4 regions of the Brenneria nigrifluens DSM 30175 genome follow, and region 3 is predicted to be linked to each of the others. Evidence: predicted binding sites of a transcription regulator. Region 3 holds the regulator's gene; each other region holds the start of a gene.

The links. The regulator LexA, encoded in region 3, represses DNA repair genes until DNA is damaged. The targets are predictions, from matches to a motif close to TNCTGTATGTACATACAGNA.
Region 1: umuD (translesion error-prone DNA polymerase V autoproteolytic subunit) is a predicted target of LexA. The motif match lies at 4,579-4,598, and genes of this name have one in related genera.
Region 2: uvrA (excinuclease ABC subunit UvrA) is a predicted target of LexA. The motif match lies at 2,107-2,126, and genes of this name have one in related genera.
Region 4: sulA (SOS-induced cell division inhibitor SulA) is a predicted target of LexA. The motif match lies at 2,814-2,833, and genes of this name have one in related genera.

The regions. Positions count from the first base shown of each region.
Region 1 covers NZ_CP034036.1:1,415,694-1,423,273, reverse strand. The annotation lists tRNA gene EH206_RS06530 (tRNA-Arg) at 128-204, shown strand; gene EH206_RS06525 (DUF2058 domain-containing protein) at 448-987, opposite strand; gene iraP (anti-adapter protein IraP) at 1,195-1,530, shown strand; gene EH206_RS06510 (hypothetical protein) at 1,935-2,609, opposite strand; gene umuC (translesion error-prone DNA polymerase V subunit UmuC) at 2,759-4,024, opposite strand; gene umuD (translesion error-prone DNA polymerase V autoproteolytic subunit) at 4,024-4,443, opposite strand; gene EH206_RS06495 (DinI-like family protein) at 4,615-4,854, shown strand; gene EH206_RS06490 (Hsp20 family protein) at 4,935-5,402, opposite strand; gene EH206_RS06485 (ABC transporter ATP-binding protein) at 5,625-7,469, opposite strand; gene EH206_RS06480 (gamma-glutamyltransferase family protein) at 7,559-7,580, opposite strand, start outside.
Region 2 covers NZ_CP034036.1:844,109-851,688, forward strand. The annotation lists gene EH206_RS03805 (gluconate:H+ symporter) at 1-296, shown strand, start outside; gene EH206_RS03810 (IclR family transcriptional regulator) at 342-1,100, opposite strand; gene ssb1 (single-stranded DNA-binding protein SSB1) at 1,419-1,964, opposite strand; gene uvrA (excinuclease ABC subunit UvrA) at 2,289-5,126, shown strand; gene EH206_RS03825 (secondary thiamine-phosphate synthase enzyme YjbQ) at 5,152-5,571, shown strand; gene EH206_RS03830 (methyl-accepting chemotaxis protein) at 6,017-7,580, shown strand, end outside.
Region 3 covers NZ_CP034036.1:4,071,640-4,079,219, reverse strand. The annotation lists gene groL (chaperonin GroEL) at 1-136, shown strand, start outside; gene ubiC (chorismate lyase) at 447-968, shown strand; gene ubiA (4-hydroxybenzoate octaprenyltransferase) at 1,041-1,856, shown strand; gene plsB (glycerol-3-phosphate 1-O-acyltransferase PlsB) at 1,900-4,377, opposite strand; gene EH206_RS19145 (diacylglycerol kinase) at 4,506-4,871, shown strand; gene lexA (transcriptional repressor LexA) at 4,982-5,590, shown strand; gene EH206_RS19135 (CsbD family protein) at 6,086-6,295, shown strand; gene zur (zinc uptake transcriptional repressor Zur) at 6,353-6,862, opposite strand; gene EH206_RS19125 (pirin family protein) at 6,972-7,580, opposite strand, start outside.
Region 4 covers NZ_CP034036.1:1,759,984-1,767,563, reverse strand. The annotation lists gene yccS (YccS family putative transporter) at 1-1,978, shown strand, start outside; gene EH206_RS08130 (TfoX/Sxy family DNA transformation protein) at 2,006-2,632, opposite strand; gene sulA (SOS-induced cell division inhibitor SulA) at 2,855-3,361, shown strand; gene ompA (porin OmpA) at 3,724-4,773, shown strand; gene matP (macrodomain Ter protein MatP) at 4,843-5,304, opposite strand; gene EH206_RS08110 (AAA family ATPase) at 5,515-7,242, shown strand; gene fabA (bifunctional 3-hydroxydecanoyl-ACP dehydratase/trans-2-decenoyl-ACP isomerase) at 7,334-7,580, shown strand, end outside.

The DNA of each region.
Region 1 (7,580 bases), 2.2 Mb from region 3:
CCCCCCGGGGTTGTACAGGGATTCGCCGTATGGCGGAAATCAAACGCCAATCCGTTGACTCACCGGGGCGGGTGGGTATAATCCAGCCCACTATTACTGCAACGCATTGTAATACTCCTCTCGCAATGCGCCCTTAGCTCAGTTGGATAGAGCAACGGCCTTCTAAGCCGTAGGTCACAGGTTCGAATCCTGTAGGGCGTACCATTTCGAAGTAAACAGACGTCAGCCTACGTCTTTTTTATGCCTGAAATTCAGTCAATTAGCCTTGATTCGGCAATTTTCACTCCACTGAACTCTATCAACATCAATGTACATCAAGCAATCTTTGTTGGTCCATCTGATGGTACAAGCCCGTTCAATGAACACTTATACCAGCAACGGAAGGCAGCATATGGCGCTTACCGATGAATAGTACATGGCTTCAACGCCATCCATGCAAAACGTTAATTACCACATCAAATCATCGGGCACTTTAAAATCGGCATACGGATCTTCTTCATCTTGCTCTTCCTGACTAAGCGCACTATTTAATACAATACTGTTCGCATCTCGCTGCGCAATTTTATCGGCTACGCTCGCGGGGATAATAGCGTATTCACTCTCTCCACTGTTATCAACAACCAAACGAGCAATGGCGAGACGACCACTAATCAGCTGAGCTTGAGTAAGCTTATCCACAACTATTTTTTTAATTAACTTATTATCTGTGAAGTTAAAACCTATATCGCCTTTTGAAATGTCGATTCTGTTCATTTCAATGAGCTGCTTCACCTGAGCTTTACACTCCTTAGATAAAGCAGCTTGTTTTTGCTGTTCGCTTAGCTGTTTATCACGCTCAAGTTGTGCTTTTTTGTTTTCTTCCACAGCCGCTCTTGCCTCACGAGCCTGAACTCGTGATTTTTTAGCCGTTCTTTGTACTTTGGCCATTTTTTTGCTGGTCACTAATCCAGCTTTTAGCAACTGCTCTTGTAAAGTGAGTTTTGTCATCTTCGTTTCTAAACCAGTTGAATAATTTGTGGGATTATACCTGTAATTTTTGAGGCTGTACCAGGACTGTGTGGCTTGAGTTTGGAGGGGTCTATCAGAGGCCGGCGTGACCTGCACTCAGGATTAGGGATGTAAATTGTGTTTTCATCAAAGAAATCTCGCCCTGATTTTACTAACAGGTTAAGCTGGCAAAAAAAAGGGGGTATTATGAGAAACGTAATTATTAGTATGGTCACCAAGATTTCTAAAATGGATGCGGAAGCCAAGCTTCTTGCAGCCCGAGTAGAGGCGCAGTCGTTACTCCTTGGAGCCTTATTACTGACCATCGGCAAAAACGGTGGTGTAAACGAAATGATTGAGAACGTTAAAAAAGCCATCAACGCCGCACTTGATTCGGCTGATAATCCGCTTAAATCTGATGCAGAAATACTTCTGAATGAATTTAATAGCCTTCTGTCATTAACTCAGTTACTTGAAGAGAATGATCCTGAAATTGATTATGAGTCTTTAAACGCGCTTCCAGGACAGACTGCCACTGATTAAAGCCCCTATAATTATCGGCTTCCGTATCTGATAACAGTGAGACGACGCTATAGCGTAAGACACTACAAGCTGGTTTGAAAGAGTAAGCGTAACGTCTGACTTCATGAGTAGCCGGGATCAACCAGACGGTGATTGAAGGTTTTGCCGCCCGTCAGGAAGTGCTGGAAAATGGTTTTGATATCCGCTCATCCGCACTGATACTGGTAACCAATAATGTCCGCCGTGAGTTTGAGCGAGTACCGGGACTACGAGTAGGAAACTGGGTAAATAGATGAGTCGAAGGCGTTCGTAACTTGCTGAGAGACAGTATCAATGCGGAATATAAAAAACTATCCATTTTCAGCATCCCGGTAAAAATACCGGGATACATAAAAGCTATTGGTTACAATGGTAAGCAATTAATGTTAAATAACGGCACCCATCTTTGTATACCAGGGTTGTTGGCCCGGGCAATTATGGATATTCAGCATCTCGACATGTTTAAGGTCTTTTTTCCCGTCGCCATTATCAACAATCTTATAAATCCTTAAATACTTACCCGTTTTAGGATCCTGATGCTCAAAATCAACAGTTACGTAATAGAATGCACCGGCTTCAGGTTTAAAAACGATGATGCTTTCCGCTACGGCTACTTTAGGCGAAAAGATATTCGTTGCACCGGTTTTTCCGGTATAAAGAACCCTTACCGCCAGGTTATCACTGGCATTAACCCAGAATTCTTGTCTTCTTTTACTCATTCCATCCACTTCGGGGATACCAATCTTTTTCCCGTCAGACCAGGCATTATTATCAATAAAACCGACAGGAACAAAACCGTTATTTTTTGAGTATAAATCAATGCAGCTTTTGGTCTCTGGATAAACCCTGGCCTGGTTGTCTTGAATATTAAATGCAACACCTATTTTTTTGTCGCCAGTATAATCCGTCAAATCCTTATTATAATCATTTACCATCGTGAGGGTAGAACACCCCATTAATAATAAAACCCCAGCCAACCCCACAAATCTTCTCAATTGAAACACTCCTATTTCAAAATATATACGTACCATATCTCGTACGGCCACACCCGTTGCTTCCATGACTACATTTTACCCTGCACGGCGATGCGACAAAGGGTGTGTTCATACTACCGAATATGGAAGCTATTGGCATGAAATATCAGCAAAAATTCCAGGTTTTGAGTTGGACTCGACAGGAAGTGATCAGGCGTCACACACCCTTTACATAATCACATTTTTACCGTAGGGATATCAGATAGCCGGGTGGTGTATGCCGGGGAGAGCATTTCTCTTTTCATTGCCCACGACTGGCAAACGCCCTGCCCGGCGAACCAGATCTTTCCGTTACCGCTATGGTTTATTTTATCAATCGCCGACATTAATGCTTCACTGTGCGGATGAGGTTGATGGCTATCAAACAGGTTGAGCTGCGCGATTCCACGGCTGTAGAAATCGTTGAGCATCACTCCCGCTTTTATATAGCGGCAATTCGGTTGCCATATTCGCTGCAAAGATTCAACGGCCACTCGGACAATATCGCGCGTGTCGTTGGAAGGTATCGATAATACGCCCATTGACTGGTTGCTATAGAACGTCTCGTTCCCGGCATGCGGGCTGGTTCGGATAAATACGGAAACCTGTTTGCAATATTGTCGCTCCCGCCGTAGTTTCTCAGCCGCTCTCTCGGCATATAAACAAACCGCCTGCCTCATATCATCATAGTGAGTGACCCGCGAGCTGAATGAGCGGGAACTGATGATCTGCTGTTTTTGCGCCGCCAGCGCCTCAACGTCCAGGCAGGACTCCCCGCGCAGTTCGCGAACGGTGCGTTCCAATACCACATTGAAAGATTTGCGAATATATGACGAACTGCACTGGGAGAGTTGCAATGCGCTGTCTATGCCCGAGCTTCTCAGTTTACGCGACAGACGGCGCCCCACGCCCCAGACTTCCTCGACGGGGATCAGGCTTAAAAGTTTCCGCTGGCGATCGACGTTTGAGAGGTCGACCACCCCATCCGTTTTACTCCACTGTTTGGCGGCGAAATTCGCCAGTTTCGCCAGGGTTTTCGTCGGCGCGATCCCAATCCCGACGATCAAATGAGCCTCCCGCAAAACACGCTCCCGTACGTGGTGGCCGAACTGCGTCAAATCCACACAGTTGCCGACCCCCGTTAAATCTAAAAATGCCTCATCAATACTGTACACCTCAACCGCGGGGGCCATCTCTTCCAGGATGGTCATCACGCGGCAGGACATATCCGCATAGAGCGCATAATTTGAAGAAAAAACAGCGACGCCATAACGCTTGACCAGGTCGCGGATATGGAAAAAAGGCATCGCCATTTTGATGCCCAGTTTTTTGGCCTCCGCCGATCGGGCGATCACGCAGCCATCGTTGTTGCTGAGCACAACGACCGGCCGGCCGCGCAAGTCGGGGCGGAAGATCGTCTCGCAACTCGCATAAAACGCATTCACATCAACCAGCGCGTACATTAACGTGTCGCATGTATGACGTAGGTGACCACCCCAAAGATATCCAGGCTATCAGCCGAGTGGATATAAATGGGCCGATAGGCGGGGTTCATCGGCATCAGCGCTAGGCGCGGCGCGGTTTGTAACCGCTTCACGGTGAATTCGCCGTCCACCGCCGCAATCACGATATCCCCATGTCTGGCCTCAAGCGAGCTGTCAACGACCAGCAGGTCGCCATCGCTGATATGTCCCTCGACCATCGACTCCCCGCTCACACGCAGAAAATATGTCGCGCTGGGATGGCGCACGCATACCTTGTTTAAGTCAATACGCTGTTCGACATAATCCTGCGCCGGGCTTGGAAAACCCGCGGGGATGAGGTCATTAAACAATGGCAAACTCAGTTCGTCAGGATTCTCAATCGCACTTATCAATAACATGACACACCTATACTGTTTTTTTATACAGTATAAATAAGCCTGCCGGTAATGCAATTGGTACGATAAAAAATGCGCCAGGAAATAGCGTCGCGATTATTTTGTCTCGATCCTCTTTTCAAAACCGCCTCGCCCCATTACTGTATATCCAAACAGTTGATAATGAGGTATTTCATGTTTGTTGAACTTGTATACGATAAACGCAATGTTGCCGGGCTGAATAATGCCCACGCCCTGATTGAGAGCGAGCTGGAAAAGCGCGTGCGGCGCGTATTCCCCGACGCGGCGGTCACGGCGAAAGCCATGCAGGCGAACGGGATTAATACCGACGCCAGCAAATCGGATAAAGCCATCCTGAACCGTCTGGTCGAAGAGATGTTTAACGATGCCGATGAATGGATGACGGCGGATTAGACGGCAAGATTTTCAGCCACTGAAAAAAAACGACAGGACGCGGCAAAGGCGCCCTGTCGCGATGTGATGTCAGCGGGCCATTAAGCCTGATGTTCAATGGCCTTGCTGCGATTGTCTATGGCGATCTTTTGCGGTTTTTCGCTTTCCGGAATTTCCTGGTAGAGCTCAATGGTCAGCAGACCGTTTTCCAGAGCCGCCCCTTGCACTTTCACATGCTCAGGCAAGGAATAGCTGATGCTGAAATCCGTACGCCTAATCCCCCGATGCAGCCAGTTTTCCTCTTCAGCATTATTTTCCTCTTCGCGTTTACCCGAAACGATCAGCTGTCCGCCCGCCGTTTTTATATCCAGCTCGTCTTCTTTCCAGCCGGGAACGCTCAGCGTGATGCCATAGCGGCTGTCATCCAGACGGCGGATATCATATGACGGCGTTGTTGATAAAGGCGCATCCCCGGTTAGCTGACTGAATAGCCGGTCAATGCGGTTAAAGCGATCGGAAAAAAGCGTATTGGAGACGTCAGGGAATAACGACAAGGTTCTTAGCGCCATAATTAACCTCCTGAATATACGTTACCAGACATTCAAAAGTTCAACCTATAAGGCAAGCATCGCTTGTCTACCAGACAACATGGTGACGGCGGAAAAAATTTCAAGCGCCCTTTTTAGTGATCTGTATCACATTTTTATCGGCAAATCCTGAGCGCAATCAGATGCCGTTATCAACGCCATTAGCGCTGACTGCATACCAGACACATGGAGCAAAATTCGTTTTCATCCAGAGGCGAAATTCTCCATCACCAGGTGTCCGGGGCCGACCTCGGTATAAGTCCGTTGCGGATGAATATAACCGAGCGACCGTACGGGACTGCGCAATTCATCGATGGCGGCGTTGCGGCGAAAACCGCGCCGCGAGGGATCCGGAACCGGTACGGCGGCAATCAGCTTTTGGGTATAGGGATGGCGCGGGTTGGCGAAAATCGCCGCGCGCGGGCCGATCTCGACGATTTCCCCCAGGCACATCACCGCCACCCGGTGACTGACGCGCTCCACCACCGCCATATCATGGGAAATGAACAGAAACGCAATCTTGAACTGCTCTTGCAGATCGAGCAGCAGGTTGCATATCTGCGCTTTAATCGACACATCGAGCGCGGAAACGCTCTCATCGGCGATGATAACCTTCGGTTTGAGCGCCAGCGCGCGGGCAATCGCCACGCGCTGGCGCTGGCCGCCGGAAAACTCGTGGGGATAACGGTCCATCATCGCCGGCGATAATCCCACCCGTTCCAGCAGGTCGGCGGCCCGTCGCCGCGCCTCGCCGTGGGCCGCCAGCCGGTGCTTGATTATCGGTTCGGCGACGGCGGCGCCTATCGTCATGCGGGGATTGAGGCTGGAGAACGGATCCTGGAAAATCATCTGCACACTGCGGCGCATGGCGCGCAGGCCGATCATATCGAGATTCAGCACGTCGTAACCATCAAGCGTGACTTCACCGCTGCGCGGTTCGATTAGCCGGGTGATTGAACGCCCTGTGGTGGATTTTCCGCAGCCAGACTCGCCCACCAGCGACAGCGTTTCTCCCTGAAACAGATCGAACGAGATGTTCTCCACCGCGTGTACCGCGCCGCTGGTGCGGCCCAGCAGACCGGCGCGAACATCAAAGCGCGTTACCAGGTTCTTTACCGATAGCACCGGCGTCTGGCCGCCGGCCACCGTATCCGGCACATCTCTGGCGGCGGTGATGGCTCCGCTTGCCATATCGATATGCGGGAAGCGCAGCGGCCATGCCCGCCCCGTCATGGAACCCAGTTTGGGAACCGCGGCCAGCAACGCCCGGGTGTAAGGGTGTTTCCCATGATGAAAGATATCGCCGGTTGCGCCGCTCTCCACCCGATCGCCGCGAAACATCACGATGGTGCGGTCGGCGATTTCCGCCACCACGCCCATATCATGAGTGATAAACAGCACGGCCATGCCCTCCTCTTGCTGCAACTGTTTGATAAGATCCAGTATCTGGCCCTGAATCGTCACATCCAGCGCGGTGGTCGGCTCATCGGCAATCAGCAGTTTGGGCCGTGAGGCCAGCGCCATGGCGATCATAACGCGCTGGCGCATGCCGCCGGAGAACTGATGGGGGTACTCGTCGAAACGGCTCTGCGCGTTGGGGATTCGCACCTTTTCCAGCAGCCGGATGGTTTCCGCCCGCGCTTCGCTTTTGCCCATGCCTTTATGGCGCCGCAGTACCTCTGAAATCTGCCTGCCGATGGTGAAAACCGGGTTTAGCGACGTCATCGGCTCCTGAAAGATCATCGACGCCTCGTTGCCGCGCACGGCGCGCATCTCCTTTTCCGACAAGGAGAGGATATCTCTGCCGTTGAGGATAATCTGGCCTGCAATGCGGCTTGAGCGAGGATCGAGCAGGCGCATAATGGCAAGCGAGGTGACGCTTTTGCCGGACCCGCTTTCGCCGACCACGGCCACCGTCTCGCCGGCCTTTACCTCGAAGGAAATATCGCGCACAACCGATTTCCATTCTCCGTCCACCCGGAAAGCGGCGGTGAGATTGCGAACCGCAAGCACGGTTTCCGGCGCTGGCTTTATCTCATTGCTGGTCATCTTTTTCCTCACTATCAGGCGTCTGTCGGCGGCGCATCGAACCGGCGGAAACCCGCTGGTCCGATAGGCGTCCTGTGTCGGCTAATCCATCAGCGGCCAATCGCGTATGCC
Region 2 (7,580 bases), 1.7 Mb from region 3:
GGGGCGTGGCGGCTATTTTGCGCGTTTCGCTCGGCTCCGCCACCGTCGCGGCCATTTCCACCGCCGGGCTGGTGATACCGACGCTGGCGCAAAGTCACGCCAATCTGGCGCTGGTAACGCTGGCCACCGGGGCGGGCAGCGCAATCGCTTCTCACGTCAATGATGCGGGCTTCTGGATGATAAAAGAGTATTTCGGATTGACGATGAAAGAGACCTTTGCGACCTGGACGCTATTGTCGACGCTGGTCTCAGTCTTTGGCCTGGCCTTTATCCTGCTGCTTAATATGGTGATTTGACGGGCTTGCTCTGGTATGGCTTGCCGCCATGTCGGAGCGGCAATTTCAACCTTCGTAGCCAAGGCGTCGGGATAGCTCTTTGGACGCGGCTTTCAGCAACACGATGTAGTCGTTGAATTCCGCGTCGGAAACGCGATTGGTCAGCGTCGACATACTGATTGCCGCGATGGCGCGACGGGCATGATTCCAGATAGGCACCGAAATACATCTCACGCCCTGTTCATTTTCCTGGTTATCCAGCGCATAGCCATTCTGGCGTACGAATTCCAGCGCTTGCAGATAGGTTTTCCGATCGACGATGGTATTGGGGGTACGCTGGGTAAATTCATAGTCCTGCAACAGCGCGTCGATCTCATTTTGCGGGTTGAACGCCAACAGCACCTTACCAATCGCCGTGGCGTGAACGGGTAAACGCCGGCCAATGCGCGAAAAGGTAATCACGGCCAGTTTCCCTTCGACTTTATCGATATACACCCCCTCTTTGCCGTCCAGAATGGCAAGGTGCGTGGTCTGGCCGGTTTGCGACGCCAAATCCAGCAGGTAGCTGCGCGCCTTTTCGCGAATATCAATGGAGTTCACCACCAGATTACCGCGTTCTACCAGCTTCATCCCTAATCGATATTTGCCGTTTTCACGGTTCTGATCGATATAACCCGCTACCTGCAACGTTTTCAGCAGGGAGTGCAGGGTACTTTTATGTAGACCCATTTGCGTGCTGATATCGGTAATTTTGATTTCAACATTATATTCGTCAAAAAGGTCCAGAATACGTAAAGCGCGTTCCACCGACTGGATGATTGGCATAGGAAAACCAACTGCTTATGAGGGGTAGGGTGAATTTTCGCATGGTACTACGTCGGTCAGGGTAAATCAATTTGCCGCGTTTGATCGTATAAGGGCGCGCCCCGCGGATTTCCTTGCCCGCGGGGCGGCCAGAGCAGGCTATTTCATGCCGGCGGCGATGGCGTCGACGTTATGTTTCCAACTCGAAGTCGATATTGCCGCTATCCAGGCGTCAGTACTAAAAGATACCTGGGTAGCGTCGCTTTTAAGCTTATTAAACTAATAAAGCCCCGAATTTCGGGGCTTTATTGATATGACGAAAAATATTTTAATGCCGGATCAAAACGGAATATCGTCGTCAAAGTCCATCGGCGGTTCGTTGCCTGCCGCCGGGGCGTTGTTCTGCGCCGGGCGCGGTTGCTGCGCTGGCGCGGCGCCGCCGCTGAACTGATTGCCGCCCTGCGGCTGCTGCGGCTGGCCCCAGCCGCCGGATTGCTGCCCGCCCGCGCCGCCGCCGGCCGGTGCGCCGCCGCCTTGACGGCCGCCCAGCATTTGCATGGTGCCGCCGATGTTGACCACCACTTCGGTGGTGTATTTGTCTACGCCGGACTGATCGGTCCATTTACGGGTTTGCAGCGAACCTTCGATATAAACCTGAGAACCTTTACGCAGGTATTCGCCCGCGACTTCAGCCAGTTTGCCGAACAGCACCACGCGGTGCCATTCGGTTTTCTCTTTCTGCTCGCCGGTTTGCTTGTCACGCCAGCTTTCCGACGTGGCCAGCGTGATGTTGGCAACCGCACCGCCATTCGGCATATAGCGAACTTCCGGGTCCTGCCCCAGATTTCCGACAAGAATCACTTTATTAACGCCTCTGCTGGCCATGCTCGTGTCTCCTGATGAATCACTTGATTTATCTTAAGTCTAAACCATCGATTTTAGCATGATACGAATTTCTATCATACCTGCGAAATAGCTTCAGCAATGAAAGTGCTGATTGCAGCGGTTGCATAAAAAATGCCCCAACAACTGGATATCCATTCAGCCTTTTTGGTGGTAGGCTATCCCGGTTCGGTGCCTTTATCGGCTGTTTCCGTCAACGCTAAAAACGCGCCTGGCGTTTTTTTTGTGCCATAATTGCATGTTTCGTACCGGTTGTCTCCGTCCGCGAGATAATGCAAAACCGTATTTATTCCGGGAAGTGTGTGAATGGATAAGATTGAAGTTCGTGGTGCCCGTACTCATAATCTCAAGAATATCAACCTGATAATCCCTCGCGACAAGCTGATAGTCATCACCGGATTATCGGGTTCAGGCAAGTCATCGCTGGCGTTTGATACGTTATATGCCGAAGGGCAGCGACGTTACGTTGAATCTCTCTCCGCCTATGCGCGCCAGTTTTTGTCGCTGATGGAGAAACCGGACGTCGATCATATCGAAGGGTTGTCGCCCGCCATTTCCATTGAGCAGAAATCGACCTCCCATAACCCGCGCTCCACCGTCGGCACCATTACCGAAATTCACGATTACCTGCGCCTGCTGTTTGCCCGCGTCGGCGAGCCGCGCTGTCCGGAGCATGACGTTCCGCTGGACGCGCAAACCGTCAGTCAGATGGTGGATAACGTGCTGTCTCAGCCGGAGGGCAAGCGGCTGATGCTGCTGGCGCCGGTGGTGAAAGATCGCAAGGGCGAGCACAGCAAAACGCTGGAAAATCTGGCGACGCAGGGTTACATCCGGGCGCGTATCGACGGCGAAGTGTGCGATCTGTCCGATCCGCCGAAGCTGGAATTGCAGAAAAAGCACACCATCGAAGTCGTCGTCGATCGCTTTAAAGTGCGCGACGATCTGGCGCAACGCCTGGCGGAGTCGTTTGAAACCGCGCTGGAATTGTCCGGCGGCAGCGCGGTGGCGGCCGATATGGACGACCCGACGGCGCCCGAACTGCTGTTCTCTGCTAATTTCGCCTGTCCGGTGTGCGGTTACAGCATGCATGAGCTGGAACCGCGCATGTTTTCATTCAATAACCCGGCGGGCGCCTGCCCCAGCTGCGATGGCCTGGGGGTACAGCAGTTTTTCGATCCGGCCCGGGTAATTCAGAACGCCGAGCTGTCGCTGGCGGGCGGGGCGATCCGCGGCTGGGATCGGCGTAACTTCTATTATTTCCAGATGCTGCGCTCGCTGGCGGAGCACTACAAGTTTGATGTCGATGCGCCGTTCGACAGCCTGGGCGAATCAGTCCAGAAGCTGATCCTGTACGGTTCAGGCAAGGAAAACGTCGAGTTTAAATATATCAATGACCGGGGGGATACCTCGGTGCGCCGTCACCCGTTTGAAGGGGTGCTGCATAATATGGAGCGCCGTTATAAAGAGACGGAGTCCAGCGCGGTGCGCGAAGAACTGGCGAAATTTATCAGCAATCGCCCTTGCGCCAGCTGCGGCGGTACGCGTCTGCGCGAAGAGGCGCGCCATGTGTTCGTTGAGCAGACCACGCTGCCGGAAATTTCCGATATGAGCATCGGCCATGCGATGAGCTTCTTTCAGAATATGCAGCTCAGCGGACAGCGGGCCAAAATCGCCGAGAAAGTGCTGAAGGAAATCGGCGATCGGCTGAAATTCCTGGTCAACGTGGGGCTGAATTACCTGTCGCTGTCGCGCTCGGCGGAAACCCTCTCCGGCGGTGAGGCGCAGCGTATCCGTCTGGCGAGTCAGATCGGCGCCGGGCTGGTCGGGGTGATGTACGTGCTGGACGAACCGTCCATCGGCCTGCATCAGCGCGATAATGAACGCCTGCTGGAAACGCTGATTCACCTGCGCAATCTGGGCAATACCGTGATTGTGGTTGAGCATGACGAAGACGCGATTCGCGCCGCCGACCATGTGATTGATATCGGCCCCGGCGCGGGCGTGCACGGCGGCGAGATAGTCGCGGAAGGGACGATGCAGCAGATTATGGCGGTGCCTGAATCGCTCACCGGCCAGTTCCTCAGCGGAAAACGCAAGATTGAGGTGCCGCAACGGCGCGTGCCCGCCGACCCGACCAAAGTGCTGAAGTTGATCGGCGCGAAGGGCAACAATCTGAAAGACGTGACGCTGACGCTGCCGGTGGGGCTGTTTACCTGCATCACCGGGGTGTCCGGCTCGGGTAAATCCACGCTGATTAACGACACCTTATTCCCGCTGGCGCAGCGTCAGCTTAACGGCGCCACGCTGGCCGAACCGGCGGCCTACCGCGACATTCAGGGGCTGGAGCATTTCGATAAAGTCATCGACATCGACCAAAGCCCGATCGGTCGTACGCCGCGCTCCAATCCGGCGACCTATACCGGTATTTTTACCCCGATTCGCGAACTGTTCGCCGGCGTGCCGGAATCGCGCACCCGCGGCTATAACCCCGGCCGCTTTAGTTTTAACGTCCGCGGCGGGCGTTGCGAAGCCTGTCAGGGGGATGGGGTCATCAAAGTCGAAATGCATTTCCTGCCGGATATCTACGTGCCGTGCGACCAGTGCAAAGGCAAACGTTACAACCGCGAAACGCTGGAAATCAGGTACAAAGGCAAGGGCATCCATGAAGTGCTGGATATGACCATCGAAGAAGCCCGCGAGTTCTTTGATGCCATCCCGGCGCTGGCGCGCAAGCTGCAAACCCTGATTGACGTCGGCCTGTCGTATATCCGTCTGGGGCAATCCGCCACCACCCTGTCCGGCGGCGAGGCGCAGCGCGTCAAGCTGGCGCGCGAGCTGTCGAAACGCGGCACCGGGCAGACGCTGTATATCCTGGATGAACCGACCACCGGTCTGCACTTCGCCGATATTCAGCAATTGCTGGCGGTGCTGCATCAGCTGCGCGATCAGGGCAATACCATCGTGGTCATCGAGCATAATCTGGATGTGATTAAAACCGCGGACTGGATTGTCGACCTGGGGCCGGAGGGCGGCAGCGGCGGGGGGGAAATTCTGGTATCCGGCACGCCGGAAACGGTCGCCGACTGCGAACAGTCGCATACGGCGCGTTTCCTGAAACCGATGTTGGCGCGTCAACCTGCGTAACCTTCACCGCTAAGCTGAGGTAGCTATGTGGATACAATATGAAATTCGTCTGACGCCGAAAGCCAGAGGCTTTCATCTGATTACCGATGAAGTGCTGGCGCAGGTAAAAGCGCTGCGGCAAATCAAGGTCGGTCTGCTGCATATTTTTATCAAACATACCTCGGCGGCCCTGACGATAAATGAAAATGCCGATCCTACCGTGCGGCAGGATTTTGAACGTTTTTTCAATCGTCTGGTGCCGGAAGATGAGCCCTATTATCAGCATGTTGATGAGGGCAGTGACGATATGCCCGCGCATCTAAAGGGCAGTCTGTTAGGGAGCAGCCTGATGCTTCCCATTAGCGACGGGCGTCTTAACGTGGGCACCTGGCAGGGGATTTATTTATGTGAACATCGCAATCACGGCGGTAGTCGCCGCTTGGTTGTGACGCTGCAAGGGGAATAATGGGCGGCCGGGATAGGGCAAACCGCCGGGAACGAAATCTCTTTTAAGTCGCGGGGCGCCGGGCTTTTTCTCTGCGGCGATTTTTTTTAACCGTTTTTTTGACCATGAAAATAATAAAGATATAGATAATCAGGCCGATAATGACCATCAGCGCAGTGAGAGTGACTAACGCGGATGGATGTGAAGAAGGATAATGATGGCTGCTGTCGGCTGGATCTTATCCCGGCGTTGGTTTCTTACATAGAATCTTGGGCGAAGCCGTTGTTCGGGCGATAAGCATTATTTTCCGAATGGCGGCGGTAGTAATGTTGTCAGTGTTGCTGTTGTTGCATTTTTTGATGTTATTTATGGTGACTACCTCCTTCATAATTTCCTATCCTGTTGATCTCCCTCACTTGTCGTTCTCTGTCGTGTTTTGGCTTTTTATTTGAAGTAAGGGGAGAGTATGCGTTTATCTGACTGGAAAATCGGCACCCGTTTGGTGGCCTGGTTTATCTTTCTCGTCGCCATGATTTGCCTTATTAGTCTGGTCTCGCTGTCGCGGTTATCTTATTTTCACGATGATGCCCGCGGAATAGTTGAAGATGTCTATCCGCAGACGGTGGATGCCAACCGGTTGATCGATGATGTGAATGCCGCGGTATTGGCGTTTCAGAAACTGCTACTGGTGCAAAGCGAGGATAAAGTCAAACAGGTACGTGATGAAATCACCAACGTATCGGGTAATATCAGCAAGTTAATGGAGAAAATAACGGCCGGCGCGAACGATGCGGAATCGCAGAAAATTATGCGCGATATTCACCAATATCGGACGGAATTTCTGAATTCGGGGCAAAAAATCATCAGCCTGACTTTGGCGGGAGAGCAGGATGCGGCCGTCGCCGAGTTTAATGCCAACACGGATATTATCCAGAGCAAATATCGAAGCGCCATCACCCGGCTGATTGATTATCAGGATAACGCCATGGATGTCACGATTAATGAGATGTCTCACTCCTATAATGTCAGCCGCTGGATTCTGCTGGGTATTCTGTTCGGCTGTATTGTGGTCGGCAGCATGATTGCCGTGGCGATGACGCGCAGCATCACGTCGCCGATTAATCAGGCATTGCAGGTGGCTAACCGCGTGGCGCAGGGAGACCTGATGTCAACGATTGAGTCGCGGGGCAAAGATGAAACCAGCCAACTGCTACAGGCGCTGGAGCATATGAATGTCAGTCTGCGGCAGATCGTCGGTCAGGTGCGTGAAGGGGCGGAATCCATCACCACCGCCTCTTCCCAGATTGCCGCCGGCAACCAGGATCTGTCTGCGCGCACGGAAGAGCAGGCCAGCTCGCTGGAACAAACCGCGTCCTCCATGGAAGAGTTGACGTCGACCATTAAAAATACCGCCGACAACACCCGGCAGGCCACGGAGATTGCCAATAAAGCCTCTGATTCGGCGAAGCGCAGCAGCGAAGTGATGGTTTCCGTTACGCAAAAAATGCGCGGGATTCGTGATTCTTCCCAGCGGATGGCGGAAATTATCAGCGTCATCGACGGCATTGCCTTTCAGACCAATATTCTGGCATTGAATGCCGCCGTGGAAGCCGCCCGGGCCGGTGAACAAGGGCGCGGTTTCGCCGTGGTGGCGGGTGAAGTCCGTTCTCTGGCGCAGCGTAGCGCCGCGGCGGCAAAGGAAATTAAAGAACTGATTGATGACTCCGTCGGAAAAATCCATGAAGGAATGCAGTTGGTGGATAACGCCGAAGAAAATATCAGCGGCCTGACGACCAACGTTCAGGACGTAAACGATATCATCAGCGAAATCGCTCAGGCCAGCCATGAGCAAAGCGACGGCATCAACCAGATTAATATTGCGGTAGGACAGATCGATAGCACCACCCAGCAGAACGCGGCCCTGGTCGAAGAGTCGGCCTCGGCGGCCCTTTCGCTACAGTCCCAGGCGTCCATACTGGCGGAGTCGGTGCGTACGTTTAAGCTGGATGATGCGGGTGCATTTACGCGGG
Region 3 (7,580 bases):
GCAATACGCCGCATCCATCGCCGGCCTGATGATCACCACTGAATGTATGGTGACCGACCTGCCGAAAGAAGATAAAGCCGATTTAGGCGCTGCCGGCGGTATGGGCGGCATGGGTGGTATGGGCGGCATGATGTAATACCGCGTCACCGCCATGGGGCTGACGTTCCGTGGCGGATTGGTCGGGTTTAGCGTCATTTCTCCCGCAAAAGGCACTGTCTGGCTGATTATCGCCGGCCGGTGCCTTTTCTATTTGCGTAACCCGCCTGCCTCCGATTATTTTCCCGAGCGCTATGCCGTTTCGTAACGCCTTTCCTCCGCGGAAAATTGCAAAAATGTTACCGTATCAGGTATCAATTGGTTTAGAGCGTGTTATCAGGGCGCTATTCTGCGCTACAATATGAGACGTTTACTTTATTCACCAAGCAACCCTGAGTGGAGTAGGGATAATGTCCTATAATGCGCAAATTTCCCTGCACACTGTTGAATGGTTTAGCGAACATCCCGCAATGATGCCTGCGCACATCGGGGATTGGCTGATGGAAACCGCATCAATGACGCAGCGTCTCGACGGCTATTGCGACCGCCTGACGGTGACTGTCCGCAATGAGCGTTTTATCCCTCCGCAGGCGTTGCAGGACGAGCGCGCGCATCTGCCCGTCAGTGAACGTTATTGGCTGCGTGAAGTCATGCTTTATGGCGACGGGCGTCCCTGGCTGTTTGGCCGCACCCTGATACCCCAACAAACGCTGGACGATGCGGGCGCCGCGCTGATGAACATCGGCAACGTACCGCTGGGGCGCTACCTGTTTCAGCATGATGCCCTGACGCGTGACTATATCCATACCGGACGCGGCGAAGGTTTGTGGGCGCGTCGTTCCCGTTTGCGTCTTTCCGGCCATCCACTGTTGTTGACCGAGCTGTTTTTACCACAGGCGCCGCTTTATTTTATGGATAGCCGTGAAGGCTAGCCGGCAATTTAGGAGATTAATACGTTGGAAAGAAGTGTAACCGCGGGGAAGTGGCTGGCTTACTGTCGGTTGATGCGTATTGATAAGCCGATAGGCTCTCTGCTGCTGCTATGGCCGACGTTATGGGCGCTATGGCTGGCCGGGCGTGGAACGCCTGAACCGTGGACATTGCTGGTTTTCGTCGCCGGCGTCTTTTTAATGCGGGCGGCGGGCTGCGTCATCAATGATTATGCCGATCGCCATTTTGACGGGCACGTAAAGCGCACGGCCTCGCGCCCGCTGCCCAGCGGCATGGTTAGCGAGCAGTCGGCCAAGGTGCTGTTTGTGGTGCTGGTGCTGCTGGCGTTCGGCCTGGTTCTGACGTTGAACATGATGGCCATCTGGCTTTCCGTCGCCGCGCTGGCGCTGGCGTGGATCTACCCGTTTATGAAGCGCGTCAGCCACCTGCCCCAGTTTGTTCTGGGGGCGGCGTTCGGCTGGTCTATACCGATGGCGTACGCTGCGGTGAGCGAGTCTCTGCCCGCAACCTGCTGGATGATGTTTCTGGCTTATGTCTGCTGGACGGTGGCTTACGACACCCAGTATGCGATGGTGGACCGCGACGATGATCTCAAGATCGGCATCAAATCCACCGCTATCCTATTCGGCCGTTTTGACACCTTGATTATCGGCCTGCTGCAGTTGGTCATGCTGTCGCTGCTGGCGGCGATGGGGTATATGGCGGCGTTGGGGACGGTATTTTATCTGGCCCTGCTGGTCGCCGCCGCGCTGTTTGTCTACCAGCAGAAGTTGATTGCCGGACGCGAGCGGGACGCCTGTTTCCGGGCCTTCAAGAATAATAACTATGTCGGCATGACGCTGTTTGTCGGCGTGTTGTGCGGTCTGTAAATGGAGAGAAAGGCGGCGAAAGCGCCGCCTTTCTTTTTAGGCATTACGCCGCGGGAGAACTCTCTTCGTTTGTCGGCTTTTCGCTGTCGGCCACCGCCAGCACCGGCGTACTGGCGCTCTCGATGGTCAATCTGACTTCCGGGGTGATTAAATCGCCCAGTATATTGTAGATCTCCAGAATATCCCGCTGCGCCGCCTCGCTGCTATCCGTGATGTAGCCTTCGCTGCGCAGGGTGGCGACCAGGGTGGAAAACACCGCTTTGTCGAAGAACTCAGGCGCGTTGATACCGTGCAGAACCGACAGCCGCTGCGCCATATTGCGGCTCTCTTTTTCCAGCGCTCCGCGATTGATGCCCGGATTTGATCCCAGCAATGACAGCGTAATCGCATAGCGTTGCAAGGTTTCACGCACCCCGGCCGCTAACAGCTGTAGCGTACGGATGCGCGCGGGGTTGATAAGCAACTCATCCTCTTTGGCGCTCAGCAGCTGTTGCCGCGTCAGTTCCGCCGTCAGAGCGGACAACGCCTCCGGCAGCTGTTCCTGGCTGTAATGCAGGAATAGTTCCGCCTGAAGCAGGGGATAAACCAGCGTAATCTGGCGGATCAGTTCGCCCAGGGTAATGCGGCGATGGTGGATCGCCATACTGGCAATAAGCGACGGCAGGATCAGCAGATGCTGAATATTATTGCGGTAATAGGTCATCAGCACCGCCTGTTCCCGCGGCAGAATAATGATGTCGCCGATATTGTCTTTTTCGACTTCAAATTTATCCATACTCAACGCGTGTTCCAGCAACTCATCCGGCGTCTTTTTAGGGACGGTGATATCTTTATGGTAAGGAACGTTGCGCAGCAGTTGCAGATAGCAGTCCAGCTGTTCGTGCATTTGCTCTCGGGTAAGGGAGCGCTGGCGAGAAGCCAGTAGCGCCGTTGAACAGAGGTTCATGGCATTGGCGGCGGCGGCGTTGTTGATGCGCACCATGATATCCATCGCGATATCCTGCACCGTCGGCGATAACCAGCTTGGGCGCTGGGCTTCAATCGGGTCGATGGCCTCGCGCCATTGCGGCACGTGCTGATTCAGATAGGCGGTCAATGGCAGCGGATCGCCGAAGTTCACATAACCCTGTCCGAGGTTACGCAGCTTACGCAGACCGCGCACCATCTGGATAAATCCTTCTTTCTCTTTCGTCGCGCCGCGCAGCTCTTTCGCATAGGTGCCGACTTCCATAACATGCTCGTAGCCCACATAGATGGGCACCAGCGTAATGGGGCGCGTGCCGCCGCGCAGCATGGCCTGGATGGTCATGGCCAGCGTACCGGTTTTCGGTTCCAGCAGTCGTCCGGTGCGTGAGCGTCCGCCTTCGACGAAATATTCGACGGAGTAGCCGCGGGCAAATAGCTCGCCCAGATATTCGCGGAAAATGGTGGAGTACAGCTTATTGCCTTTGAACGTACGGCGAATAAAGAAGGCTCCCAATTTGCGGAAGATCGGACCGGCAGGCCAGAAATTGAGATTGATCCCCGCGGCGATGTGCGGCGGAACCAGCCCCTGGTGGTAGAGCACGTAGGAAAGCAGCAGATAGTCCATATGGCTGCGGTGGCAGGGCACATAAACGATTTCATGCCCGTCCTGCGCCAGTTGACGCACGCGTTCGGCGTTATGGACGTTAATGCCTTGATAGAGGCGGTTCCAGGTCCAGCTTAATACGCGATCCGATAAGCGCACGGCTTCGTAGGAAAAGTCGGCGGCGATCTCTTCCATCAGGGCAATGGCGTTTTGCTGCGCCCGCTCATGGGAGAGCTTCTTGCTGCGCGCCTCGTCATCAATGGCTTTTTTGATCGCTTTGGAATTAAGCAGTTTATTAAACAGCTCCTGACGCACCGGAAGGCGCGGGCCCACCGCGGCCAGACGCAGGCGTGAGAAGTGCATGCGGGCGACGCGGGCGAGCTTGTGGGCAATGGTTTTATCCGTGCCGTGCTCGGTTGCCATATAGCGCAGCGATACCGGACTGGAGAAACGGACAAAGCTGTCCCGCCCCAGCCACAGTACGGCAAAAAATTTCTCGATACCGTTAAGCAGCCGCAAATGCGGCGTAGCAGGACTTTGCCCTTCGCGGCCGGGAGAGCGACCGAACATCACGGATACCGGCACCATCTGCACGTCCAGTTCAGGGTTGCCCTGGTGCAGATCCAGATAGTCGTGAAACAGTTTTACCGATTTCTGTTTCGGAACGTAGTAGCGGAAAACCCGCGGCCCGTCATTAATGAAAACATGACTGGGCAGCCGCACGCCGCCGATATCCACCGGTTGTAGCGGATCCGGCAGACCTAGCGCCTGACATTTTGCCCTGAGCGTCAGTAAATCCGCCTGCGAATTGTAAGGCAATACATAGAGAACCGGGCGCGAGGGATCCAACCTCAGTTCAGCCACGGGATCTGTGGGTATGACCTTACTTTTCACTAATAGTTTGAGTGGGAAATTCAGTAAGTTATAGTAAATTTTACGCCAACCTGACATAACAACTTGAAGCCTCTTGTTAGCAATGCGTCGCAAGGATACCAGAAACTGCGCTGGAGATCTGTTGTGATGAGACAACGGTTGCGCGTTAAAATGCGACCGATCGCTGATAAATAATTGGAGAAGGAATGAATAAGGCAACGGGGATGACCCGGATAATCAAGGCAACCGGCTATTCCCTGCAGGGATTGAAGCAGGCATGGCGACATGAGGCGGCGTTCCGTCAGGAAACCTGGCTGACGATTGTCGGGGCGATCGTCGCCTGTCTGCTGCCGGTTACCCTGGTTGAAAAACTGCTGCTTATCGGCTCGGTGGTATTGATCGTGCTATTTGAGCTGGCTAACAGCGCGATTGAAGCGGTGGTCGATCGTATCGGCCTTGAGCATCATGAGCTATCCGGCCGGGCAAAGGACATGGGCTCGGCCGCGGTGCTGGTCGCCATTCTGTTGGCTGCGGTGGTGTGGGGCAGCATCCTTTGGCAGAATTTTGCATAAGGGATTGCATAAATTAATAAAAAACCGTGGTTTACTCATATCTTCGGTTCCCAATTATTGATTACCTGTATATACTCACAGCAAGACTGTATAAACAACCAGGGGGCGGAATGAAAGCATTAACAGCCAGACAGCAGCAGGTTTATGACCTGATCCGCGATCATCTTGCACAGACCGGTATGCCGCCGACACGCGCGGAAATTGCCCAGCAGCTGGGATTTCGGTCACCAAATGCCGCCGAGGAGCATTTAAAGGCATTGGCGCGCAAAGGCGTCATTGAAATGGTATCCGGCGCGTCGCGCGGTATTCGCCTGCTGATGGAAGAAGAGGCCGGCATTCCGTTGATTGGCCGCGTTGCGGCGGGTGAGCCGCTGCTGGCTCAGCAGCATATCGAGTGTCACTATCAGGTTGACCCGTCCATGTTCAAACCAAGCGCCGACTTCCTGCTGCGCGTGAGTGGAATGTCGATGAAAGATATCGGTATTATGGATGGTGATTTGCTGGCGGTACATAAAACGCAGGACGTCCGTAACGGACAGGTGGTGGTGGCCCGAATTGAAGATGAGGTCACGGTAAAACGCTTGAAAAAACAAGGTAGTATCGTACATCTTCTGGCTGAAAACGAAGAGTTTTCCCCTATTGTCGTCGACCTGCGGCAACAGAATTTCTCTATTGAAGGGCTGGCGGTCGGCGTTATTCGCAACGGCGACTGGAGCTGATTTCACGTCTTTGACTAGCCGGTAACACTGTTTGTTCTGATATTTCTCAGCTACCGCCTCGGTTTCGGGGCGATGTCATTTAAATATTTCCCTTATCATCTGTATTTCAGTGAGTTGTCTGTATATCGGCGCCTTCTGCCCTCCCGCTCTTATTGAGCACGCTCATCACCGTATATTTAGTTACATTCAGGCAGTTAACTATAGCAATACAGCTATCCTCTGTTTCCCTTATGTTTTTTAATTGTTTTGCTGTAAAAAGTTAATTACTCGGTGTCAAACTCCGCTTTAAAAACATAATGCGAAATTATTGTCTATAATTTCTATTAAGGTAAGCACATTTGTCGATATTGGTTGATGGGTCATCGTGAACAATTGAAAACTTACAGGAAGTTTATGATGGCGCTTACTGAAATGATTGATCCGGAACTGACGACAAGAGGCATAGGCAGCCGGTTAGCGTATGCCGATCTGAACCCAAGATTGGAGATATATATTATGAATAAAGACCAAGCTGGCGGAAACTGGAAGCAGTTTAAAGGTAAAGCAAAAGAACAGTGGGGGAAATTGACTGATGATGACATAACGGTCATTGAAGGCAAACGTGATCAACTGGTTGGTAAAATCCAGGAACGCTATGGTTACGAGCAAGAAAAAGCAGAGAAAGAAGTAAATGACTGGGAAAGTCGTCACAAATACCACTGGTAACTCAGGTTCGTCTTACCAGGGGATACCCCGGCCAGCCCTTACGAGCGATCGTGAGGGCTATCGTTTTTTGATGGGAATCGTGTGGTCGTGATCGCAATATTTGGGCTGTTTACAGGATGCCACTTCCTGACAGTCCTCACATAATCCATGTGCTTCAATAATACTATGGCGCAAGGTGAATCCTGCCTGTTGTGCCAACTGACGCAGTCTGTCTTCTACGCCTTTTGTCTGGCGTTCGGTGACCAGGCCACAGCGATCGCAGATAAACAGCGCTGAAGTATGGTTGTGATTTTCGATGTGGTGGCAAAGCACATAGCTGTTGTTTGACTCCACCCGATGAATAAATCCCTGCTCCAGCAGAAAATCCAATGCGCGGTAAACCGTCGGGGGTTTGGCTTGCGGTTCGGATAGGCGCAGCAGATCGAGCAGATCGTATGCGCTGATCGCTGCGGACTGCTGCGCCATCAGGCGTAACACTTCCAACCGCTGTGGCGTCAAACGTACGCCGCGGTGCTGACAAATCTGTTCAGCCTGGGCAAGTAGTTTGTCCTGATTGGTTGAATCCATTGCCATATCACCCTGACGTATAAAGGAACCAAGCCGATATCTTACCACGGCTGCAAGAAAAGGCAGAACCGGTGACGTTCACCAGCCGGTAAAGATGGATAGCGAAAACTTAAACCACCAAATCAATCAGCAAAGCGCGCAGCGGCGTCTCAGCCTGAATGGTCAGCCCGCTTTCCTGGCGGATAAACGCGCCATCGCCACAGCTTAGCCTGTCGCCATCATGCCTGTTACCGCTAACCGCCGCCGAGCCGTGCAACAACTGGAAATAAGCCTGATTGCCATTCAGTTTAATGGTCTGTCGCTCATTTCCCTGTAGCGCCAGATGATGGATCCACACCTGCTGACGCAGTTGCAGACTGTTTTGCTCCCCCTCCGGCGAGGCCAGTAAACTGAGTCCGGTTTTATGCAGCGTCAACCGTTGCTGCGGGCTGTTTTCCCGCGTCGGGCAGGCATCCAGCCACAGCTGCATACGCGTCAGTGGTTGGTTCGCGCTGATATTGTGTTCGCTGTAGCTGGCGTTGGGTTGCGTCGCCAGCAGCAGCACATCCCCTGTTTGGGCGTGGATATGATGGCCGCGGCTATCGCGGTACTCCGCCTCGCCCTGCAGAATGATATTCAGGATGTCGACGCGCGGGTAAGTGCGCGGCTGGAACGAAGCGCCCGGCGCCAGCACTTCCTGATTCAGCACCCTCAGCGATGCATAACCCAGCAGTTGCGG
Region 4 (7,580 bases), 2.3 Mb from region 3:
CGCGCTGGCCGATCTCGACGATAGCCTGACCGGGCGCCTGCGCAACCTGTTTATTACCCTGCTCTGCTTCTTTATCGCCTCTGTTTCGATAGAGCTGCTATTCCCCTATCCCTGGTTATTCGGCATCGGCCTTGCGCTCTCCACCTGGGGTTTTATCCTGCTCGGCGCCTTGGGACAACGTTATGCCACCATCGCCTTCGGCGCTCTGCTGATCGCGGTATATACCATGCTGGGAATTTCGCTTTACGACACCTGGTATCAACAGCCCGTCATGCTGCTGATAGGCGCATTATGGTACAACCTGCTCACCTTGTTCGGACACCTGATCTTCCCGATCCGCCCGCTACAGGAGAACCTGGCGCAGTGTTATCAGCAGCTTGCGCGCTATCTCGACGCCAAAGCCAATCTGTTCGATCCCGATGCTGAAGAAGAGTCGGACGAACCGCTGATTGAAGTCACCATGATCAACAGCCAGGTGGTGGCGACCCTGAACCAGACCAAAGCGTCATTGCTGACGCGCCTGCGGGGCGATCGCGGCCAGCGAAGCACCCGTCGCACGCTGCACTACTACTTCGTCGCGCAGGACATTCATGAACGAGCCAGCTCCTCACATGTCAATTACCCGCACCTGCGGGAAAAATTCCGCTACAGCGACGTACTGTTTCGTTTTCAGCGCTTGCTCTCAATGCAGGCCCGCGCCTGCCAGCAACTGGCGCAGTCAATTTTATTTCATAATAAATATCAGCATGATAGCCGTATTGAACGTGCATTCGTCTATCTTGAATCAGCGCTGGCGCGTATTGCGGCAAGCCAGGGTTCCGATGCTTCGCAAATCAAAGCGTTACAGTACCTACTGAATAATTTGCGGGCCATCGACGCGCAGTTGGCGACCATTGAATCGGAACAAACCATCGAACAGGAAAACAATCCGGAAAATACGCTGGCGGATGACAAGATTACCGGTTGGAGCGATATTCGTCTGAGGTTCGGTCGCCATCTGACGCCGCAATCGGCGCTGTTTCGCCATGCGGTACGCATGTCGGTGTTGCTTTGCAGCGGCTATGCCTTTATTCAGATTACCGGCATGCAGCATGGGTATTGGATCCTGCTGACGAGCCTGTTTGTTTGTCAGCCCAACTATAATGCAACGCGACGGCGGCTGGCCCTGAGAATCATCGGTACGCTGACCGGCATTTTGCTCGGCCTGCCTATTTTATACTTCGTTCCCTCCCTTGAAGGGCAGCTGACGCTCATCGTAATTAGCGGCGTGCTGTTTTTTGCTTTTCGCCACGTACAGTATGCCCATGCCACCATGTTTATTACGCTATTGGTACTGCTGTGTTTCAATCTGCTGGGTGAAGGTTTTGAGGTTGCGGCGCCGCGCGTTATCGATACCCTGCTCGGGTGCGCCATCGCCTGGGCGGCGGTAAGCTTTATCTGGCCGGACTGGCGCTTTCGCGGGCTACCTGCCGTTATCAATAAAACGCTGGATGCCAATTGCCGATATCTTGCCGCGGTTATGGCGCAATACCGCCAGGGTAAAGATAATAGTCTGGCATACCGCATTGCCCGCCGGGATGCTCACAACTGCGATGCGGAATTAGCGTCCGTGGTTTCCAACATGTCGTCGGAACCGCATCTCATCAAACAAAAAATGGACAGTGCTTTTCGCTTAATGTGCCTTAATCACACCTTGCTAAGTTATATCTCCACGTTAGGCGCGCATCGAGAAAAAATTTCGTCGGCGGAAATTCTTAAATTACTTGATGATACCGTTGGTTACGTTGACGATGCGTTGCATCATCAGGAGATGGAAAACCCGCGTATAAACCAGGAATTGAATGCTATAACCGACCGCATCCAATCCCTGTCGCCGGAACCAGACAGCAAAGCGCTATTGGTTATTCAGCAGATTGGCCTACTCATTGAACTCTTACCCAAACTTACTCAATTGAAAAATGAGATGATTAAGCAGTAAAAAAAGTCAACGAATAAGCGCTGTGCCTCAACGATCGTGCCCTTTAGGCGAGGATGACGCATGACGCTCGTACCATTCCAGCAGCTCTTTGCGGATGCCTTTCGGCAATGCCGCCTGATGCGTACCACATATCGCACCGGCAAGCGCCAGCAATATATTGACGCTCAGATTGGCTCTGACTTCCCGCAATTTCAGATAGCTGGTTTTAGCGCCATATTGCTGTAGCTCATCGATGTTCTTTATGCCCGCCTTCCATAGCAGACGTTCAAGATCGTGATTGAGATTGGGTAAATCCTTCAAGCGCCCGCATCGGTTCTGGGCCGCTTTATCATATTGCGCGCCCGCCAGGGACATACCGGCAAAGTGCAACAACTGCGCATGGTTTTCCCATAGGGACTCATCGACAAGATAATAATTCAATGGAAATGGCATTCCGCGCTTGGTATAAACCAGATGGGGCATATTGCGATCGCGAAAATGCTTCTCATCGTTCTTGCTGGCGCGTAGATAGAGCTCGCCCCCCGACACCACCCCAAAAATAATTTTATTTGCTGCGATGCTGTAACCGCCAAATTGGGAGCGCGAGGTGATCTCCCCCAAAGACGCAAAATGACATTTAGACTGTAAAATCCTTTTTTCGCTTAACTGTTTCATTACCGTAATCCTTAGTATTGAAATAATCTGTCCCTGTCAGATTGGACTATCAATTACAGGAACATGTAATTAATCACAGGGCAAAGGCAGCTTCAAACATAAAATGGGTCTGTTGAGCGTTGCATGCTGAATATGCGAAGCGCTTTGAAAAAATCAGGTTGATTTTCACCCACACAAAAGATACTGTATATGCATACAGCAACACTATGGGTGGATCTCATTATGCGTACTCAGTCACTCAATTCTTACAACGATCAGTCGTCGCCATTTTCCGCTAACCAATCAGCTACGGCGTCTTCTTTGTCTGGCGGTGGAATGATCAGCGAAATTGTTTACAACGCCGATCAACCCATAGTCACCTATATACTGCTGCCGCTCTTGCAACAGTTGGGTGCACAATCACGCTGGCTGCTTTGGCTGTCTCCCCAACAGAAGCTTAGCCGCCCCTGGTTACAGCAGTCTGGGCTGCCGCTGGATAAAATCGTTCAGCTAAATCATATCAACCCCCTATTGACGGTTGATGCCATGGAAAAAGCTTTGCTGACGGGAAATTATAGTGCGGTGCTGTGCTGGCTACCCGACGATCTGACGGAAAAAGAGAAGGTAAGATTGCGCCAGGCAGCCCTGTCAGGAAACTCTTATGGCTTTATCATGCGTCCGGAAAACACGAATTTTGGCCCCTATAGACTGCTTCCCAGCCTGAAAATTCACTCAACATTGTATCATTAAGTAAATTAAGAATATTCTCATCCGGTTTGGCGTAAAATTAGAATATTACCCGGCAACGCTGGCATTCCGGGGGGTTCTGATATTTCCATTCAAAAATAAAACCGGTCATATCTGTCAAAATCATCTACTATTTGTTAGTAAATGTGTATGAAGCGTTAATTTTTCTATGATGCTCATCACATCATACTTGTAAGTTTCTCATCACGTTGTAGACTTTAACACGCTGGAGTTGCTCTTTTATAATGCCAATCTACTTGGCAGTGAGTAATAAATAAGAGCAAGGTCTCCTGTTAAAGGATTTTAACCAAAGGTCTATTAACCACCCGCGTTAATTGCCGATTTGGATGATAATGAGGCGTAAAATGAAAAAAACAGCTATCGCAATTGCAGTGGCACTGGCGGGCTTCGCTACCGTAGCTCAAGCCGCACCTAAAGATAATACCTGGTATACCGGTGGTAAACTGGGCTGGTCCCAGTACCACGATACCTCTCTGTATGGCAATGGTTATCGAGTAAGCAACAACCCGGATGAAAGTCAACTGGGTGCTGGTGCGTTCCTCGGTTACCAAGCCAATCAATATTTAGGCTTTGAACTGGGTTATGACTGGCTGGGCCGTATGAAATATACCGGCACTTACCACGGCGACTATAGAGCGCAAGGCGTTCAACTGTCAGCTAAACTGAGCTATCCGGTCGCCACCGATCTGGACGTTTATACCCGTCTGGGTGGTTTTATTTGGCGTGTCGATAGCAGTGATGACCTCGGTCACAGCAACAACGACACCGGCGTATCTCCGCTGGCTGCCGCTGGTTTGGAATATGCCATCGACAAAAACTGGGCAACTCGTCTGGAATACCAATGGGTTAACAACATCGGCGACGCAGCTACCGTTGGCGGTCGTCCTGACAATGGCCTGTTGAGCGTTGGTGTTTCTTACCGCTTCGGTCAAGATGACAACTACGTAGCTCCGGCTCCGGCACCGGCTCCGGCGCCGGTGGTTGAAACCAAGCGTTTCACCCTGAAGTCTGACGTACTGTTCAACTTCAACAAATCCACGCTGAAAGCGGAAGGCCAGCAATCACTGGATCAACTGTACTCTCAGTTGAGTTCTCTGGATCCGAAAGACGGCTCTGTTGTCGTTCTGGGCTTCACCGACCGTATTGGTTCCGACCAGTACAACCAGGCGCTGTCTGAAAAACGCGCACAAAGCGTTGTCGATTACCTGGTTTCCAAAGGTATCCCGGCAGACAAAATCTCCGCTCGCGGCCACGGTGAAGCAAACCCGGTTACCGGTTCTACCTGCGACAACGTGACACCACGCGCTGCGCTGATCGACTGCCTGGCACCGGATCGCCGTGTAGAAATCGAAGTTAAAGGCATCAAAGACGTGGTAACTCAGCCTCAGGCTTAATTGTTATCGCTGAAAAAAAACCTCGCTTCGGCGAGGTTTTTTTATTTATAAACAAATAACCGTATTTAACTAGTCGCTTTTTTCTTTATTCAGAATCGCCTTGAGATCCTGTTTCAACAGCGACATCTGGCTGGCGTATTTCTCTTTATGCTCGGCGTCCTCAATCAGTTGCACAATGGTGTCCGATAGCGTGCTTCCCCGCCTTTGCGCCAGTCCCGCCAGACGTTGCCAGACAAGATACTCCAAATCGATCGATTTCTTACGGGTATGCTGATGCTCCGCATCAAAATGACGTTTACGCCGCGCACGAATAGTTTGCTTCATGCGGTTTTCCAGTGCTGGATTCATACACTGTTCGATCCATTCCAATACCTTAACCGGCTGATTTTCCAGTTTCAGCAGTAAACTCACCGACTCCTCAGCAGCGCTAAGCTCCAGGAAACGGGTAATCTGCTCACCTTCCCGGTACTTCTTCACCAGATATTTCCACTTCCAACCGCACTCAAGATTTTCTAATTGTTGATATTTCATATTTATGTCTTCAGTGACCGTGTAACGTTGACCTTAGCATAGCAGTTTTTTTCCGGCTTTCACTACCCTTGCCGCTATTTTTAAGGCTGTTTTTTACCCAAATAAGGCTAATTGAGTCCGATCATTTTTTATCATATGACGCTCCACATGTGCAGCCCGCATTATTCTTGTATAATCACGCTTTTCCTTCAGACGATTACATTTGACACTTTGACCAGTAACCAACTCGCATGGCAGCATTTACTGCCCAACCATACGCCTTATCAAACGTTATTCAATCAGGCCGCACAGCTTACTTCTGCTGAATTTTCCGCTATCCAACCGCGTTTGGCCGACAGTTTGATGCTTTTTTGCCACCCGCGCGCGCCTGCGCGCTTTATGCTGCTGAAGGCACAGGAGAATAACGAATACATAGCGCTGATTGAACGTGCCGTGAAAGCCATCCGACCTGAATCCGACTCGTTGTACGGTAGTAAATACATCATAGAAGGCGGTGATATTCAGATACGGCCGGCAACCCAGGCTAGCGACAATTTTGCCTCACAGAGCACCTGTTGCAGTCAGGAATGGGTTGAAGCAGAGCAATTATTTGGATGTGTGCGTTATTTTCGCGATGAGGTCACCCTCCATCCAGGGTTGATCCATCAGGCAAACGGCGGCACGCTGATCCTTTCCGCCAGGGCATTACTGGCACAGCCGTTAATGTGGTTACGCCTGAAACAAATTATTGTCGAAGGGGTATATCGCTGGCTTTCCCCGGATGAGCGCAAACCGCTGCCTGTCGATATTCCGCCAATGCCGATGGATATTCGCTTAATCATTCTCGGCGATCGGGAAAGCTTAGGTGATATCCATGACATGGAGCCGGAATTAGGCGGGGTGTCCGTATACGGTGAATTTGAAACACAGCTACAGCTGATTGAAAGCGACGATATGGCGCGTTGGTGCGCTTATATCAACTCACTGTGTATGGAAAATAATCTGCCTTTGCTGACTGCCGATGCATGGCCTGAATTCTTTAAGCTGGCCGTGCGTTACAGCGGCGATCAGGGCTGCCTGCCATTATGCCCGCTATGGCTGACCCACCAGCTTAAGCACGCCGCGCTATATACGCAAAGTCAGGAAATCAATGCTCAGACACTTATCGACGCGGTAACGGCCCGCCGCTGGCGCGAAGGTTATCTGCGAGAACGTATGCAGGATGAAATTGAACTGGGCCAAATCCTGATTGAAACGGATGGGTATGTTATCGGGCAGGTCAACGGGCTTTCCGTACTGGAATATCCTGGTTATCCGCTGACGTTTGGCGAACCGACCCGCATCAGTTGTGTGGTCCATCCCGGTGACGGCGAATTCACCGATGTTGAGCGCAAAGCTGAACTTGGCGGAAATCTGCATGCCAAAGGCATGATGATTATGCAGGCGTTCCTGATATCCGAGTTAGAACTTGACCAACAGCTTCCTTTCTCCGCCTCCATTGTTTTTGAACAATCCTATGGCGAAGTTGACGGCGATAGCGCTTCGCTGGCGGAACTGAGCGCGCTGATCAGCGCTCTCGCCTTGCAGCCGATTAATCAGCAGATTGCCGTAACCGGTTCGGTTGATCAATTCGGTCATGTTCAACCTATCGGCGGGGTGAATGAAAAAATTGAAGGCTTCTTTGAAGTTTGCCAGCGTCGCGGTTTAACCGGTCAACAGGGTGTAATACTACCTGCGGCCAATCTGCGTCACTTATGTCTGCAAGAAGACGTCGTAGCCGCCGTTCGTGAAGGTCAATTCCATCTTTTCCCGGTGGAAAACGCGCCGGAGGCGATATCATTACTGACAAATCTGGCTTATGACGATACTCGCCAGCCCAATTTGCTGGCCGCCATCCGTGAAAGAATCGGACAACTCAACCCGCAGGAACGACGGCGTTTCCCGTGGTTTTTCCGTTAAGCAAACTGGTTTAACCAGACGTAACGGGCTTGCTCGGCGTACATCTGTACGCTAACCTGCGTGCTTCACTAAAACAAGGCTTACAGAGAACATGGTAGATAAACGCGAATCCTATACAAAAGAAGACCTTCTTGCCTCCAGCCGCGGTGAACTGTTTGGCCCGCAAGGACCACAGCTGCCGGCGCCCAATATGCTGATGATGGACCGGGTGGTAAAAATGACCGAAGACGGCGGTAATCACGGCAAAGGCTATGTGGAAGCGGAACTGGATATCAACCCTGAGCAGTGGTTCTTTGGTTGCCATTTTATCGGCGATCCCGTAATGCCTGGCTGCCTTG